4 regions of the Streptomyces sp. NBC_00370 genome follow, and region 1 is predicted to be linked to each of the others. Evidence: riboswitches for the same ligand, from Rfam matches in the RefSeq annotation. Region 1 holds a riboswitch; each other region holds the start of a gene.
What was found. Region 1 has a riboswitch for cyclic di-AMP ahead of OHS57_RS31955 (M23 family metallopeptidase). Riboswitches for the same ligand answer to the same signal wherever they lie in the genome.
Positions count from the first base shown of each region.

Region 1 (4,169 bases):
AGACCGGCGGCCGGCAGCCGTCACTGCCCATGCTGCTGGCCCTGGCCAGGATCTACGGTACGACGGTCTCCGATCTGCTGGGTGAGATGCCGCCCGAGCGTGACCCGATCGTCCGCGCGGGACGCACCGAGGCCGTCGAGGCCGACGGCTGGACGTACCACCAGGCGGGCGGCTCCGGCCGGGCGATGCAGCCGCTGCGGGTCACCGTGCCGTACGGCGCCCAGGGCGACCTGATCAGGGTGCACCCGGGGGAGGAATGGATCTACGTCCTCGAAGGCCGGCTACGGCTGGGCCTCGGCGACGGTGTCCATGTGCTCGACCCGGGGGACAGCGCGCACTTCGACTCGCTCACCCCGCACCGCATCGCCGCCGCCGGTCCGCCGGGCACCGAGCTGCTGTTCGTCCACACCCTGCTGCAGAGCCCGACCGCCGAGCTGTGTCTCGGCGGCCCGGCCCATCGCCGCTGACCTGCCCGCCCCCGCACGGAAGAAGAGGTCGTCCCATGTCGGAGAATCCCGCAACCGAGCCCGCGCCCAAGCCCGCCCGCAAGGAGTGGACGCTGCCGAAGACCCTCGTCGTGCGGCTCTTCGCCTATCTGGTGGCCGGCCATCTCTTCGCCGGCTTCCTGTACCTGCTCTTCACGGTCGGGAAGTAGGCCGGTCACTGCCGCTGGTACGGCGGTCGCCTCAGGCGTCGCCGTCGGTCAGGAGATTCGCGCGCAGCCGCTCGCGGGTCTCGGGGGCCAGCGACAGGCCCTCGGCCAGATAGCTGTCCGTGGAGCCCCACGTGGTGTCGATGGTCTCGAAGGCGGCGGCCAGATACGCGGCGCGGGCCTCGAACAGCGGACTGAGCAGCTCCATCACCTCGGCGGAGCGCCCGGTCGGTGAGGTGTCGTCGCGGTGCACCAGATACCGCCTGCGCGGGTCGTTGGACTTGAGGTAGTCCTCCTCGATCGCGTCCCTGTCCACCCCGAGGGCCAGCAGGGTCACCGCCATCGTCACCCCGGCCCTGTCCTTGCCCGCGGCGCAGTGCAGCAGCGCGGGGAGGTCGTCGTCGGCGAGGGCGTGCAGGACGCGGCTCAGCTCGGCCGCGCGCTCGACGGGCATCGACCGGTACGAGCCGGTCATCCGCTCGGCGGCCCTGTCCTCCGAGAGGATCGCCCGCAGCTGGTCGAGATCGCCCTGCCGGACCAGCCGCCAGAACTGCGCGCCGTCCGCCGGGTCGCTGAGCGGGATGTTCACGTTCCGCACGCCGGGCAGCTCGATGTCGGGGCCGTCCAGCTTGAGGTCGGCGGAGTTACGGAAGTCGAAGACCGTGTGCAGCCCGAGCGAGGCGAGGAACGCGGCGTCGGCGGCGGCGGCCGACGCGAGATGGCCGCTGCGGAACAGCTTGCCGTGCCGCACCCGCCGTCCGTCGGTCGTCGGCAGCCCGCCGACGTCACGGAAATTGCGTACTCCGGTCAGCTCGGGCTCTGTCGACGGGACGGGTGGCAGCTGCTGTGTCACGGAAGCTCCTCCAGATCTGGCGCCGACCCGGGGGGACGGCGATGTCGGCTTCCGACTTTATGGCATCGGTTCTGACGTGACCTGCCCGTATCGGGTGTCCGTATTGGGAACATTGACCCAACGTGCCCCGAGCGCGGGGGAAATGGGCGCCATGCTGGTGAGCAGGATCATATCGGTGACGGTCCGTGGCGGAGGAGAGAAACGGAATTCCGTGGTCCGGGGGAATTCGAAGATCCGTAATCCACGCAGGGTGACCGGCGCTCCGACGTGTTGTCCGGGCGGCCGTGGGTGAATTCACCGAACGGCTTGTTACCGCCGTCCCCGCTCGCTTACCGTCACCGTCAATCCGAGCGGAACGCCGAATCCTGCCGCCGCCCGGAATTCCCATCCACCCACGTGTGGCAGGAGCGGGGGACCCAGGTAGTACGCCGATTCCGGATGTCCGGACGGCTTGGGGTGAAGTCGCGCGACAAGCGCGGCAGGGCAGCTCCGGCCCTAACCCGACAGCTCACCTCGCAGGCGCAGGAGAGGAAATTCGCCATGCCCGGAAAGGGTAAGCACCGCCGTCCCAAGTCCCGTTCACTCGCCCGTGGATTCGCCGCCGCGGGCGCCGGCGGCGCCGCGCTCGCGATGCCGTTCATCGGCGCCACCGGCGCCCACGCGGCCGAACACGCCGCACCCACCGCGGCGCCCGTGAAGGCGGCCCCGGCGAAGGCAGCGTCGGTCAGGACCGCCCCGGCGAAGGCGGCCACGACGTACTCCGTGGTCCCCGGGGACTATCTGTCCAAGATCGCGGCCAGGGAGCAGGTGAGCGGCGGCTGGCACAAGCTCTACGACGACAACCGCTCGGTCATCGGCTCCGACCCGTCCCTGATCAGGCCCGGTACGAAGCTGACCATCGGCGCGAAGGCACCGGCGGCGGCGGCCCCGAGCGCCGCGGCGAAGACCACCGCCGCCACCGCGACCCCGGCGGCCGCCACGAAGCAGACCGACGGCGGCTACACCCTGCCGGTCGACGGCGCCCCCATCGGCACGCCGTACCACCAGAACGGCGCCATGTGGTCCAGCGGCTACCACACCGGCACCGACTTCGTGGTGCCCACCGGCACCACGGTCAAGGCCGTCGCCGCCGGCACCGTCGTCACGGCGGGCTGGGGCGGCTCGTACGGCAACCAGGTCGTCATCCGGCACAGCGACGGCGACTATTCGCAGTACGGCCACATGTCGTCCCTCAACGTCTCCGCCGGGCAGACCGTCACCGAGGGACAGCAGATCGGTGTCTCCGGCGCGACCGGCAATGTGACAGGCCCGCACCTGCACTTCGAGATCCGCACCGGCCCCGACTACGGCTCGGACATCGACCCGCTGGCCTACCTGCGCGCGCACGGCGTCACGGTCTGAACCGTCCCGCCACGTCGATCAACCGGAATGGCCGCCGTCCGCTTCGTCGCGGGCGGCGGCTATTCCGGCTTTTGCAGAACTTGACCGGTGGCATTTCTCACCACCCGTCAACCCCTCCTTACGGTCGCGTAGGTCACATCCGTAAGAGGAGCATATGGAGACGTGGCAAACGATTCGAGATCAAGAAGACATGACGTCATCGGGTCGTACACCGCGATCGGTGACAGTTTCACCGAAGGTGTAGGAGATCCGGGGCCGGACGGCCGGTACATAGGCTGGGCGGACCGGCTGGCGATCCTGCTCGCCGACCAATTGCCGGTGTGCCACGCACCCGTGGACACGGCCCACGGCGATTTCCGCTACGCCAATCTCGCCGTACGGGGCAGGCTCCTCGACCAGATCGTCGCCGAGCAGATTCCGCGCGCGAAGCAACTCGCCCCGGATCTCGTGACGTTCTGTGCCGGCGGCAACGACATCATCCGGCCGGGCACCGACCCCGACGATGTCGCCGAACGGCTCGAACGCGCCGTCGCCGACCTCGCGGGCGCGGTACCCGCCGTCATGATCACCACCGGGTTCGACACCCGGGGCGTGCCCGTCCTGCGCCATCTGCGCGGCAAGATCGCCACCTACACCGCCCATGTACGGGCCATCGCCGACCGCTACGACTGCCCCGTCCTCGACCTCTGGTCCCTGAGGTCCGTGCAGGACCGGCGCGCCTGGGACGCCGACCGGCTGCATCTGTCCCCCGAGGGCCACACCCGGGTCGCGCTGCGCGCAGCACAGGTGCTCGGCCTCGACGTACCGGCCGACCCGGACCAGCTCTGGCCACCGCAGGCACCGCGCGGCGCCTTCGAGGTGCGGCGCGACGACATCAACTGGGCCAGGGAACACCTGGTGCCCTGGATCGGCAGGCGGCTGCGCGGCGAGTCGTCAGGTGACCATGTCGCCGCGAAGCGGCCCGACCTGCTCCCGCTGGACCACTGAGAGCCCGCCCGGGGGAGACCCGGGCCTGCCGGCCGCGGCGGGGATCCGCTCCAGCACACCGCCGGCGAACACGTCGTACAACGGCAGCGTCTCCAGATGCACATAGCCGATGTGGCAGTCGCACACCGCGAGCGGACAGGCGCGGGGGCGCAGCGCCGCGCGGTACGAACCGTCGTAGAGATTGCCCAGCTCGGCCGGGACGAAGTGGCAGCGCCGTACCGTACCGGCACCGTCCACCGAGATCACGGACTCGCCCGTGCGGCACGGCAGCCCCGC
Region 1 covers NZ_CP107968.1:7,188,853-7,193,021, forward strand. The annotation lists gene OHS57_RS31940 (helix-turn-helix domain-containing protein) at 1-467, shown strand, start outside; gene OHS57_RS31945 (DUF6126 family protein) at 503-655, shown strand; gene OHS57_RS31950 (tyrosine-protein phosphatase) at 687-1,505, opposite strand; cyclic di-AMP (ydaO/yuaA leader) riboswitch at 1,885-2,042, shown strand; gene OHS57_RS31955 (M23 family metallopeptidase) at 2,046-2,906, shown strand; gene OHS57_RS31960 (SGNH/GDSL hydrolase family protein) at 3,069-3,893, shown strand; gene OHS57_RS31965 (STM4011 family radical SAM protein) at 3,840-4,169, opposite strand, start outside.

Region 2 (4,169 bases), 790 kb from region 1:
ACGGCCGGCGAGGCCAGGCCCTGGGCCTTCCCCGCGCCCGAACGGGGCGCCCTGGCCAACGGTCTGACGGTGCTGCGCTGTCACCGCCCGGGACAGCAGGTGGTGGCCGTCGAGATCTGTCTCGACGCCCCCCTCGACGCCGAGCCGGAAGGGCTCGACGGCATCGCCACGATCATGGCGCGCGCCCTGTCAGAGGGCACCGACAAGCACTCGGCCGAGGAGTTCGCCGCCGAGCTGGAGCGCTGCGGCGCCACGCTCGACGCGCACGCCGACCACCCCGGCGTCCGGGTCTCCCTCGAAGTGCCGGTCTCCCGGCTGCCCAAGGCGCTCGGCCTGGTCGCGGAGGCGCTGCGCGCCCCCGCCTTCGCGGACAGCGAGATCGAGCGGCTGGTGCGCAACCGCCTCGACGAGATCCCGCACGAGACGGCCAACCCGGGCCGCCGCGCCGCCAAGCAGCTCTCCAAGGAGCTGTTCCCGGCGTCCCTGCGGATGTCCCGGCCGCGCCAGGGCACCGAGGAGACGGTCGAGCGGATCGACGCGGCGGGCGTGCGCGCCTTCTACGACGCGTACGTCCGTCCGGCCACGGCGACCGCCGTGGTCGTCGGCGATCTCACCGGCGTCGATCTGGACCAGGTGCTCGCCGACAGCCTCGGCGACTGGACGGGCAACACGGCAGAGCCGCGCCCGGTGCCCGCCGTCACCGCCGACGACACGGGCCGCGTCGTGATCGTGGACCGACCGGGCGCCGTACAGACGCAGTTGCTGATCGGCCGCATCGGCGCCGACCGGCACGACCGCGTCTGGCCGGCCCAGGTGCTCGGCACGTACTGCCTGGGCGGCACGCTCACCTCCCGGCTCGACCGGGTGCTGCGTGAGGAGAAGGGCTACACGTACGGCGTACGGGCGTTCGGCCAGGTGCTGCGCTCGGCCGCCGACGGCACGGGCGCCGCGATGCTCGCCATCAGCGGTTCGGTGGACACGGAGTCCACCGGCCCGGCGCTGGAGGACCTCTGGACGGTGCTGCGCACCCTCGCGGCGGACGGTCTCACCGAGGCCGAGCGGGACGTCGCCGTGCAGAACCTGGTCGGGGTCGCCCCGCTGAAGTACGAGACGGCCGCCTCGGTCGCCGGGACGCTGGCCGACCAGGTCGAGCAGCATCTCCCGGACGACTTCCAGGCGCAGTTGTACGCGCGGCTGGCCGAGACGGGCACGGTCGAGGCGACGGCCGCTGCCGTCAACGCGTTCCCGGTCGACCGGCTCGTCACGGTGCTCGTCGGTGACGCCGCGCAGATCAAGGAGCCGGTCACGGCTCTCGGTATCGGCGATGTGACGGTCGTCGCGGGCTGATCCGTCCGTAAGGGCCGATCCGAGCGGCAGGACCTCAGGGGAGAACCCCGGTGCGGGTGGCCGGGGTTCTCCCTTTTGCCCGCTCTGCCCTGTGGTGTGCGCTACAAATGCCCGCGCGGCTTTGGTGATGCGAAGTCCGCCCGCTTAGCGTCGGTCGGGCTGTCCGCCAGTCACCAGCCGCGTCCGCGGCATCGGGCAGCCATCGCCGAGTCCCCGTCAGGCGCGAGCCTGGGGAGCCGGGGACCCATGTCCCTGGGGTGAATCGGATGCCTTCGCCGGCCGTGCGGAGGTGCCCGTAGGAGACCTTCCTGCTCCGAACCCGTCAGCTAACCCGGTAGGCGAGAAGGAAGGAAAGGATCAGCCACTCCATGGCGTTCACCCGTCCCACCGGGAAGCACCGTGCCCGCAGACGTCCCACCCGCAGGAGCATGAGCGTGGCGGGCGTCGCGACGCTCACCGTCAGCGGAGTCGTCGGAGCACTGTCCTCCCAGGCGCTCGCCGCCGAGCCCGAGGGCCCGGCCGCAGGACAGGGCAGCAGCACCACCCAGGCCATCGTCATCGGCGATTCGATAAGCGACACCATCGCCGCCCAGGCGACGGCCCAGCGGGCCGCCGCCGAGCAGGCGAAGCGGGTCGCCGAGGCCAGGGCGGAGGCGAAGCGGAAGGCCGAGGCGCGCGCCCAAGAGGTGCGCGAGGCCAGGCAGCGCGCCGCGCGCGCCGCCGCGCGCAAGCGGCTGAACGCCTTCCGGACGCCGGTCGCGCACTCGTACGTGAGCACCGGGTACGAGAGCGGCGGGGCGCTGTGGTCGTCCGGCAGCCACACCGGCATCGACTTCCACGCCGCCACGGGCACCGAGGTGGTCGCCGTCGGCGCCGGCACCGTCGTGGAGGCGGGCTGGGGCGGCGCTTACGGCAACAACGTGGTGATCCGGATGCGCGACGGCATGTACACGCAGTACGGCCATCTCTCCTCGATCCAGGTGACGGTCGGCCAGTCCGTCACGCCGGGGGAGCGGATCGCCCTCTCGGGGGCGACGGGCAACGCCACAGGACCGCATCTGCACTTCGAGGCCAGGACCGGCCAGGAGTACGGCACGGACGTCGACCCGCTGGCGTATCTGCGCAAGCACGGCGTGCACGTCTGACACCGGCGGCCCCCGCGGGCCCACGCGGACAGCCAAGCGGCGGTGACCCCCGGATCCGGGGGTCACCGCCGCTTGGCTACGGACGCTTCGGACGCGCCGGGCGGGTCAGACCGTCTCGGGAAGCTCGTCCAGTCCCTCGGCCACCAGCTTCGACAGCCGGTCCAGCGCGGCGTCGGCGCCGTCCGCGTCGGAAGCGAGCACGACCTCCTCGCCGCCCTGCGCACCGAGTCCCAGCACGGCCAGCATGGACGCGGCGTTGACCGGGCTGCCGCCTTCCTTCGCGATCGTGACGGGGACGCCGGAGGCCGTGGCGGCGCGGACGAAGATGGATGCGGGGCGGGCGTGCAGGCCCTCGGCCCAGCCGACGTTGACGCGGCGCTCAGCCATGGTGTTGCCCTTCAAGTCTCAAGAGGTTGTCTAGACCAGTGTCTCATGTGCGGCCAAAACGGTTCTGCCGCCCCAGGGTGCCCCGCCCCGCCACCGGCCGCGACCGCTGCGAACGCCGCGGGTCAGGCCATAGGCTTGACGTATGACGCCGTCGGATCACGCGTACCCCGATCACTGGGAAGCAGACGTGGTGCTGCGCGACGGAGGCACCGCGCGGATCAGGCCCATCACCGCCGACGACGCCGAACGGCTGGTGAGCTTCTACGAGCAGGTCTCCGACGAGTCCAAGTACTACCGCTTCTTCGCGCCGTACCCCCGGCTCTCCGACAAGGACGTGCACCGGTTCACCCACCACGACTACGTGGACCGGGTCGGACTCGCCGTCACCGTGGGCGGCGACTTCATCGCGACCGTCCGCTACGACCGGATCGACGAGCTGGGCCGCTCGGCCTCGGCGCCCGCCGACGAGGCGGAGGTCGCCTTCCTCGTCCAGGACGCCCACCAGGGGCGCGGCGTCGCCTCCGCACTGCTCGAACACATCGCGGCGGTCGCACGCGAGCGCGGCATCCGGCGCTTCGCCGCCGAGGTGCTGCCCGCCAACAACAAGATGATCAAGGTGTTCCGGGACGCCGGATTCACCCAGAAGCGCAGCTTCGAGGACGGCGCCGTACGCCTCACCCTCGACCTCGAACCCACCGCCGAGTCGCTGGCCGTGCAGCGCGGCCGTGAGCAGCGGGCCGAGGCGCGCTCGGTGCAGCGGCTGCTGGCCCCCGGATCCGTTGCCGTCGTCGGCACCAGCCGGACCCCCGGCGGCGTCGGCCGCACGGTCCTGCGCAACCTCCTCGGCGCCGGCTTCACCGGCCGTACGTACGCGGTCAACAGCGCCTTCGCCGACGACGAGGGCGAGCTGGACGGCGTACCCGCCCTGCGCTCGGTCGCCGCCGTCGAAGGCCCGGTCGACCTGGCCGTCATCGCCGTACCCGCCGGCCGGGTGCCGGACGCCGTCGCCGACTGCGGCGCGCACGGCGTACGGGGCGTGGTCGTGCTCTCCGCCGGATACGCCGAGAGCGGCGACCGGGGCAGGGAGCGCCAGCGCGCCCTGCTGCGGCAGGCCCGCTCGTACGGGATGCGGCTCATCGGCCCCAACGCCTTCGGGATCATCAACACCGCGGCCGACGTACGGCTGAACGCCTCCCTCACACCGCAGTCGCCGCACCGCGGCCGCATCGGGCTCTTCACCCAGTCGGGCGCGATCGGTATCGCCCTGCTCTCCGGCCTCCACCGGCGCGG
Region 2 covers NZ_CP107968.1:6,395,245-6,399,413, forward strand. The annotation lists gene OHS57_RS28575 (M16 family metallopeptidase) at 1-1,347, shown strand, start outside; cyclic di-AMP (ydaO/yuaA leader) riboswitch at 1,541-1,702, shown strand; gene OHS57_RS28580 (M23 family metallopeptidase) at 1,716-2,492, shown strand; gene OHS57_RS28585 (HPr family phosphocarrier protein) at 2,598-2,879, opposite strand; gene OHS57_RS28590 (bifunctional acetate--CoA ligase family protein/GNAT family N-acetyltransferase) at 3,022-4,169, shown strand, end outside.
Region 2: another riboswitch for cyclic di-AMP. It lies ahead of OHS57_RS28580 (M23 family metallopeptidase); the one in region 1 lies ahead of OHS57_RS31955 (M23 family metallopeptidase).

Region 3 (4,169 bases), 3.8 Mb from region 1:
CGTACCGGCCGAGGACCAGGACGACTTCAGGGACTGGGCCGGCATGATGATCCGGCACGGCGGAGGTCCGCGCGGCGGCGTCGCGCGCTCGGTGAAGAAGATGCGCGGCTATCTCGCCGAACTGATCCACCGCAAGCGGCGGGAGCCCGGCGACGATCTGATCTCAGGTTTGATCCGGGCCGGCGACCACGGGGAGCACCTGACCGAGAACGAAGCGGCGGCGATGGCCTTCATCATCCTGTTCGCCGGATTCGAGACGACGGTCAACCTCATCGGCAACGGCACGTACGCGCTGCTGCGCAACCCCGGCCAGCGGACCAGGCTCCAGGAAGCGCTCGCCGCCGGCGACACCGGCCTGCTCGCCACGGGCGTGGAAGAACTCCTGCGCTACGACGGGCCGGTGGAACTCGCCACCTGGCGCTACGCGACCGAACCGCTGACCGTCGGCGGGGTGGCCGTCGCGACCGGCGACCCCGTCCTCGTCGTCCTCGCCGCCGCCGACCGCGACCCCGCCCGCTTCGACGACCCCGACCGGCTGGATCTCGCTCGGAGTGACAATCAACACCTCGGATACGGGCACGGAATCCACTACTGCCTCGGCGCACCCCTGGCACGGCTGGAGGGTCGGACCGCACTTGCCACACTTCTGACCCGGCTGCCCGATGTGCGCCTTGCGGAGGATCCTTCCGATTTGCGGTGGCGTGGGGGGCTCATCATGCGTGGATTGCGCACGCTTCCGGTGCAGTTCACACCTCTGTCCGACTGACAAACCGTCAAGTCCGTGACTTTCACGTGATCTCCGCTGCATCGACTTGTGACAGACGTTCGAGTACCGCTACGTTCACCGACAGCTCCACCAGCCACACGGTGTAGTCGTATTTCCCGTCACACGGAAGGCAACCGCATGTCCGCGAACGGCCGTCATCGCCGCCCTCGGCAGGCTCCCGCACTGATCGTCGCCGCAGGGGTGACCGGATCGGCGATCGCGATCCCGCTGCTCGGCGCTGCCGGCGCCTCCGCCGCAGACGCCACGACCTGGGACCACGTCGCCGAGTGCGAGAGCGGCGGCACGTGGAGCGCGAACCTGGAGAACGGCTATTACGGCGGGCTGCAGATGTCGCAGGAGACCTGGAACTCCTTCGGGGGTGACCAGTACGCCAGCCGGCCCGACCTCGCCAGCCGCGCCCAGCAGATACAGGTGGCCGAGAAGGTCCTCGACGCACAGGGCCCGCAGGCGTGGACGAGCTGCGCCGCGGTCTCCGGTCTCACCAAGAGCGACGTCACGCCGGACGTCGACCCCGGTGCGGGTTCCGACCCGGCGGCCGAGGACGAGGCGCCGACCGGCGTGAGCAACGACAACGGCGGCGGCACCGTCGGCAGCGTGGTCGGTGGTCTGATCGACGGCGTGACCGGCGGCGGCGACAGCAGCACGTCCCCGAAGGCCACGGACACGCCCGCGCCTTCGCCGTCGGCCACCACCCCCTCCGGCGCCCCCTCGGCGACCACGCCCGCCCCTGACGCCTCCGGGACACCGTCCGGCACGCCGTCCGGGACCCCCTCCAAGGCGTCCAAGCACCGCGGCGCCGCGGCTCCCGAGACGACACGGCCGGGCAATTCGGGCGAACAGCGGGAAACTGGCCGTCATGCCTCGCGAGTTAACGAACCGGTACATGACGCGAAGGGTGACGGCATCTCCGTCGGTCAGTACGCCGCCCCCGTGGACGAGGCCCCGACGCTGATCACCGACGCGCTGAAGCTGCCGGGCGGCTGGCAGCAGATCTACGCGGCGGACGCGGCGCTGGCCAGTGCGGATCTCGCGAAGTAGCCTCTGCAGCGAGGGCAGTTAGAGACCCTATGTCCACTTCTGTGAAAGTGAGACAAGGGTCTCTTTGCCGTAATTGGTGTGCTCTGCCCGCCGGGTTCGTCCCTTTCCGCTCCCACCTGCGAAAACACAACGGTGTTGAAGACCGGTAAGGGCGATTTATCCGTGATGCTCTCCTTTGAACATCCGGGGCGGGCTGTGTTTACGTCTGAACCGCTCGCACCGCGGGCCCCGTCGACCGGCACGCCGAATCCTGCCGCCGGACGCCGGGAACAGTCGTCGCGTAAAGCGCCGTAGGCAGGAGCGGGGGACCCAAGGTTAGGCGCCGGACCCGGCCGTCGAGAGACGGCCGCCGACCGGCTCGGGGTGTAGCCACCTGCCGTCACGCGGCAGGTGGCCGGGCAACTCACTTGGCCCGAACCCGACAGCTGACCTCGTAGGCGTCGGTGAGGAGATGCTCCATGCTGCGTTCCAGCAATGCCAAGCACCGCCGCCCGTCCAAGGCCGTCCGCTACGCGACGCTCGCCGGAGTGACCGGTGCCGCCATCGCGGTACCGCTGCTCGGTGCCACGTCCGCATCGGCCGCCTCCACCTCGGAGTGGGACCAGGTCGCCTCGTGCGAGTCCGGCGGCAACTGGTCGATCAACACCGGCAACGGGTACTACGGCGGTCTGCAGTTCTCGTCGTCCACCTGGGCCGCGTACGGCGGCACCGCCTACGCCTCCAGCGCCGACCAGGCCTCCAAGTCGCAGCAGATAGCCGTCGCCGAGAAGGTCCTGGCCAGCCAGGGCAAGGGCGCCTGGCCGAGCTGTGGCGTCAACCTGTCCGGCGCGTCCAGCAGTTCGGACGCCGCCCAGCCGCAGGAGCAGGCCCCCCAGCAGCAGGCGCAGCCCAAGCAGCAGCAGGCGCAGCCCTCCTCGAAGCAGCAGTCGAGCCGCAGCGAGGCGCAGCCCGCGTCGCGCGGCCAGAGCCGTCCCACCACGATCAAGAAGGGTGACGGCGAGTACAAGGTCAAGGGTGGCGACACCCTTTCGAAGATCGCCACCGCCCATCACGTCAAGGGCGGCTGGAAGAAGGTCTTCGACCTGAACAAGGACATCGTCAAGGACGCCGATGTGATCTACCCGGGCCAGCAGCTCCACCTCAGCTAGTCCCGGGTCACTGACCCGACCGGTCCTCACCGACCACCCCGGTCCGGCGCGCGTCCCCCGTGCGTGCCGGGCCGGGGTTCCTTGTGCGGGTGCGGGTGCGGGCCCGCTACGGGGTCCCGGTGAAGCAGCCGCCGGATTTGTCCGGCCTGCCGGGTATTCGGTCCTCATTTCGTCCCAGCGTGCGGGCACAGGCCGGCCGACGCCCCGCCGCCGGTTAGGCTCTTGGCGCAAGGCCAACGGGCCCTGCGCTCCAAGCGTCACATCCCAGAAGGAGATGCTCGTGCCGTCCATCGACGTCGTCGTAGCCCGGGAAATCCTCGACTCCCGAGGCAACCCCACGGTCGAGGTCGAGGTCGGCCTCGACGACGGCAGCACAGGCCGTGCTGCTGTCCCCTCCGGTGCCTCCACCGGTGCGTTCGAGGCCCTTGAGCTCCGCGACGGTGACCAGAACCGTTACCAGGGCAAGGGCGTCGAGAAGGCCGTCCTCGCCGTCATCGAGCAGATCGGCCCGGAGCTCGTCGGCTACGACGCCACCGAGCAGCGGCTGATCGACCAGGCGATGCTGGACCTGGACGCCACCCCCGACAAGTCGTCGCTCGGCGCCAACGCCATCCTGGGTGTCTCCCTCGCCGTGGCGCACGCCGCCTCCGAGGCGTCCGACCTGCCGCTGTTCCGCTACCTCGGCGGTCCGAACGCGCACCTGCTGCCCGTCCCGATGATGAACATCCTGAACGGCGGGTCGCACGCCGACTCGAACGTGGACATCCAGGAGTTCATGATCGCCCCGATCGGCGCCGAGTCCTTCTCCGAGGCGCTGCGCTGGGGCGCCGAGGTCTACCACACCCTCAAGCGCGTCCTGAAGGACAAGGGCCTGGCCACCGGTCTCGGTGACGAGGGCGGCTTCGCGCCGAACCTGGACTCCAACCGCGCCGCGCTCGACCTCATCCTCGAAGCGATCAAGGAGGCCGGCTACGTCGCCGGCCGTGACATCGCGCTCGCGCTCGACGTCGCCGCCTCCGAGTTCTACAGCGAGGGCAAGTACAACTTCGAGGGCGAGTCCCGCTCGGCCGCCGAGATGACCGAGTACTACGAGGAGCTCGTCGCCTCGTACCCGCTCGTCTCCATCGAGGACCCGCTGTTCGAGGACGACTGGGCCGGCTGGAAGGTCCTCACCGACAAGCTGGGCGCCAAGGTCC
Region 3 covers NZ_CP107968.1:3,410,605-3,414,773, reverse strand. The annotation lists gene OHS57_RS15120 (cytochrome P450 family protein) at 1-766, shown strand, start outside; gene OHS57_RS15115 (transglycosylase family protein) at 905-1,825, shown strand; cyclic di-AMP (ydaO/yuaA leader) riboswitch at 2,102-2,280, shown strand; gene OHS57_RS15110 (transglycosylase family protein) at 2,284-2,973, shown strand; gene eno (phosphopyruvate hydratase) at 3,254-4,169, shown strand, end outside.
Region 3: another riboswitch for cyclic di-AMP. It lies ahead of OHS57_RS15110 (transglycosylase family protein); the one in region 1 lies ahead of OHS57_RS31955 (M23 family metallopeptidase).

Region 4 (4,169 bases), 6.4 Mb from region 1:
GTACGCCGTCCCCGAGCACGGCCGCCGACACCAGCACCAGGCCGTACCCGATCCTTCCGGGCAGCCACGCCGCCAGCAGCGAACCCGCCAGCGCGCCGGGACCGACGGCCGCGAGCGCCAGGCCGACGGCGGTGCCCGGCAGCTGCAGGGTGCGCGACAGGAAGAGCAGATAGACGGTCATCAGACCGGCGAAGGAGAACTGGAAGAGGGCCGAGCAGATCCCCACGGCCCGCAGCGAGCCGTCGCTGACGACCAGACGCAGTCCCTCGTGGATCTGCCGCCACATCCGGACGGCGGACCGCCCCTCGGACCCGGGCCCGGATCCCGCCCCGGACAGGGGTACCGGCTCGTTGCGGCTGATCCGCCGGACCGACAGGGACGACAGGACGAAGAAGCAGGCGTTGGCCGCCGCGGCGACCGGTACGGAGAGCAGCGAGACCATCGCCCCGCCGAGCGCGGGGCCGCCGATCTGCGCCGCCGACCTGCTGCCCTCCAGCAGGCTGTTGCCCTGGGCGAGCTGGTCGCGTGGCACCAGGCGTACCAGCGACGCCTGGTACGCCACGTCGAAGCACACGCTCAGTACGCCCACCAGGAAAGCGACCACGAACAGCACCGGAACGCCGAGCACCCCGAGAAGACAGCAGACCGGGATCACGGCCAGTGCCACGGCGCGGCCCGCGTCGGCCAGCACCATCATGGTGCGGGAGCGCCTGCGGTCCACCCACGCCCCCACGAAGAGCGAGAACAGCAGGATCGGTGCCTGCTGCACCGCGCGGAGGGCGCCGAGCTGACCGGCGCCCGCGTGCAGTGCCACCACGGCGACGAGCGGCAGTGTGACCTGCGCGGCCTGTGCCCCGAGCTGCGAGGCGCTCTGGCCGGCCCAGAGACTGCGGAAATCACGGTCCCGCGACAGGGCGGGAAGACGGAACGGCACAGTGACCCCTTGGGGCGCCGAGGGCTGAGGAAAAGGCTCGCCGTGCCGCGATCAGAGGCGGCACGCGATGACAGGTCGGTCGGGACCTACGTCAACGCGCGCTCGGGTGACCGGGCATCTCAGCTCCTCACGGGGTCGGCCGTCGTTCGGAGATTAACCGTCGGACGTCCGCCGCGAAAGCGATATTCGGTGCGGCGGTGTCCGCCCTCCGTCAGCTCAACCGGCGAACCGGGGAAGCCACTTCACCCGGTAGTCGGGGTGTCCCGCGTGCTCGGCCGCGATCTGCCGGACGACGAAGCCCAGGCCGACCGCGCGCCCGGAGGGGAAGTCACGGGCGGGGCGGTCCACGTCCAGCTCGGCCACCTCCGCGTACTCGCCGATGAGTACCCGGGTGGTCTCGATACGGCGGAGGGTCTGCGCCGGGTCCTGGTGGGCGATGTGATGGTCGTAGCCGTAGTCCTTCATGCTGAAGGCGATCGGGCCCGTGGAGCTGTGCACCTCGCCCGGCCGGTCCGGCGGGCACCGCCACGTGTCGCTGCCACCGTTGCGCGCGATCTGCTCCTCCTCGTCCAGCCGGGCCCGGACGAAGGTGATCAGTGCTTCGTTCTCGCTCACGCGTCTTGCTCCTCGAAAACGGCCCGTCCAGAGCTGTCAGTGGGCTTGGCGGGCTGGGACGGCCGTAGGGAAGGATACCGCGCGCGGCAACGGCACTTGCCTCGTCCGCGACCACACGCGCGCTTCCCATATGGGCGATTTGGCGGTATTGACCTTCAAGTCCGTATAGCCACCGATAGGTCAACTTGTCGTTCGGCGTTCCTCGTTGGAGCGCGCGGTTGCGGTATATCCCCGTGATGTGTGTCACGTAAGGACATGTCGGGCGTGCGCGCGGCCGGCTGCTATTTCCCGCGCACAGAAGGAAAGTTGAGTTCTCGGATCTTGTTCCGGTAACGAGATGTCGAACCGTCGGATTCCCGATTCGAGATGTTCCTGTAATCCCGGACTTGTTCAGGCCGGTCTTTGTCGCTTACGTTCACGTCACTCCGGGTGGACCGCCTAATCCTGCCGCCGTCCGGAAAACCCAATCCCACTCACTTACGGCAGGAGCGGGGGACCCAAGGTAAGCCGCCGGTCCGTAAACAGGACCGGCTAGGGGTGAAGCCACATTCATGTGGCCGGACATCTCCAGTCCGAACCCGACAGCTCACCTCGCAGGCGACGGAGAGGAATTAGTCATGCCCAAGAAGCACCGTCGTCCCCGTACCGGCCGGCTCACCCGACGCCTTATCGCATTCGGTACGGGTGGTGCGGCGCTCACCATCCCGCTGGTGGCCGCCACCACCGCCACAGCGGCGCCGTCCGTCCACAGCTCGGCCGTCGAGTCGGCCGTGAAATCGGCCCCCGCGTCCGTCGTGGCCGCCAAGAAGGCCGCGCCGACCACGTACTCCGTGGTCTCCGGTGACTCGCTCGCCAAGATCGCCCGCACCCACTCGCTGAGCGGTGGCTGGAAGAAGCTCTACCAGGACAACCGGCAGGCCGTCGGCGGCAACCCGTCGCTGATCCACCCCGGCCTCAAGCTGACCCTGGGCGGGAAGGCGGCGTCGAGGACGGCGGCGACGACCGCCGACAGGACTGTCACGAAGAGCGCTCCGAAGAGTGCCCCGAAGGCCGAGGCCAAGCCCGCCACGGCGGCGGCCGTCCCGTCCGGCAAGAGCGCCCAGGGCGGTACGAGCACCACCCCCATCCAGACGGCGGCCGCGTCGTACACCAACGACCTGGACGGCTGGATCAAGGAGTCGCTGGACATCATGGCCGCCCACGGCATCCCGGGCAGCTACGACGGCATCTACCGCAACATCATGCGGGAGTCGTCGGGCAACCCGGCGGCCATCAACAACTGGGACTCGAACGCCGCCGCCGGCACGCCGTCCAAGGGACTGCTGCAGGTCATCGACCCGACGTTCCAGGCGTACCACGTGGACGGCACGTCCATGGACAGCTACGACCCGGTGGCCAACATCACCGCCGCGTGCAACTACGCGGCTGCCACCTACGGCTCGATCGACAACGTGAACGGTCCCTACTGACCGGACCTTCACCCACCTGACGGGCCCACTCCGGCCGGACGACGCACACGTCCGGCGGGGGTGGGCCCGTTCGGCATGCGGGGGACATGGCGCATCGTGCAGTCGCCGATACGGCGCGCACCGGTACGTCCGCTGCCCCGGCCGAGGCCGGCCATCGCGTAGCCGATGCTGCCGAAGGCGATCAGGGTGAGCAGCAGAGCGAGGGTCCAGAAGAGCATCGCCGGGCCTCCGGGGTCTCGGAGCGGGGCGTGACTCCTGCCCGCGGTGGGACGCATCGGCAACGATGCGCAGAGTGCGATCCCTGGGGACGATAGCCCGTCGGGGCGTTTCTGAACAGGTGTCAAGTGGCCATCCGCGCCGCCCGCGCCCGGCGCCGGCCCGCTGGGCTGAATGAACGTCAGGGAAACGGCACCCGTCGTGTCGAAGTCATATTTACGTACAACCTTCTGAGGGGTGTGTGAATCTCACTCGGTGACCGCCGCTGTTGACGAGGGGGCCCGAATGCTGAAAGTGAGCATAGTGATTCCGGTTTACAACGCCGGAGAGCATCTGGATCGCTGCGCCGCATCACTGACCGGCCAGAGCCTTGGCTCCGACGCCTACGAGATTCTCTATGTGAATGACGGGTCGACGGACGACTCGGCCGAGCGGCTGCGCCGGCTCGCCGCCCGCCACCCGCATGTGCGCGTCCACCATCAGGAGAACTCCGGCTGGCCGGGCAAGCCCCGCAACGTCGGCGTGCGACTGGCCCGCGGCAAGTACGTGCAGTTCGTCGACCAGGACGACGAACTCGCCCCGGAGTCACTGGAACGCCTGGTCAGGCTGGGTGAGCGGAACGACTCGGACATCGTGCTTGGCAAGATGTACGGCACGATGACGGGACCGAGCAACGTGTTCAAACGGACCGTCGAGCGCTGCACGGTCAAGGACGCGCCACTGATCGAGAGCCTGACGCCGCACAAGATGTTCCGGAGATCCTTTCTGCTGGACCACGGCATCACATTTCCCGAAGGGCGCGTCCGGCTGGAGGACCAGCTCTTCATGGCCCGCGCCTACACCCGGGCGCGCACCGTCTCCATTCTCGGTGACTATCCGACCTACCGCTGGGTCCGCAGGGCGGACGGCGGGAACAACAGCAGCGGCGTCACGAC
Region 4 covers NZ_CP107968.1:825,975-830,143, reverse strand. The annotation lists gene OHS57_RS03545 (MFS transporter) at 1-934, opposite strand, end outside; gene OHS57_RS03540 (DUF6221 family protein) at 1,151-1,549, opposite strand; cyclic di-AMP (ydaO/yuaA leader) riboswitch at 2,000-2,164, shown strand; gene OHS57_RS03535 (LysM peptidoglycan-binding domain-containing protein) at 2,167-3,018, shown strand; gene OHS57_RS03530 (hypothetical protein) at 3,027-3,236, opposite strand; gene OHS57_RS03525 (glycosyltransferase family 2 protein) at 3,520-4,169, shown strand, end outside.
Region 4: another riboswitch for cyclic di-AMP. It lies ahead of OHS57_RS03535 (LysM peptidoglycan-binding domain-containing protein); the one in region 1 lies ahead of OHS57_RS31955 (M23 family metallopeptidase).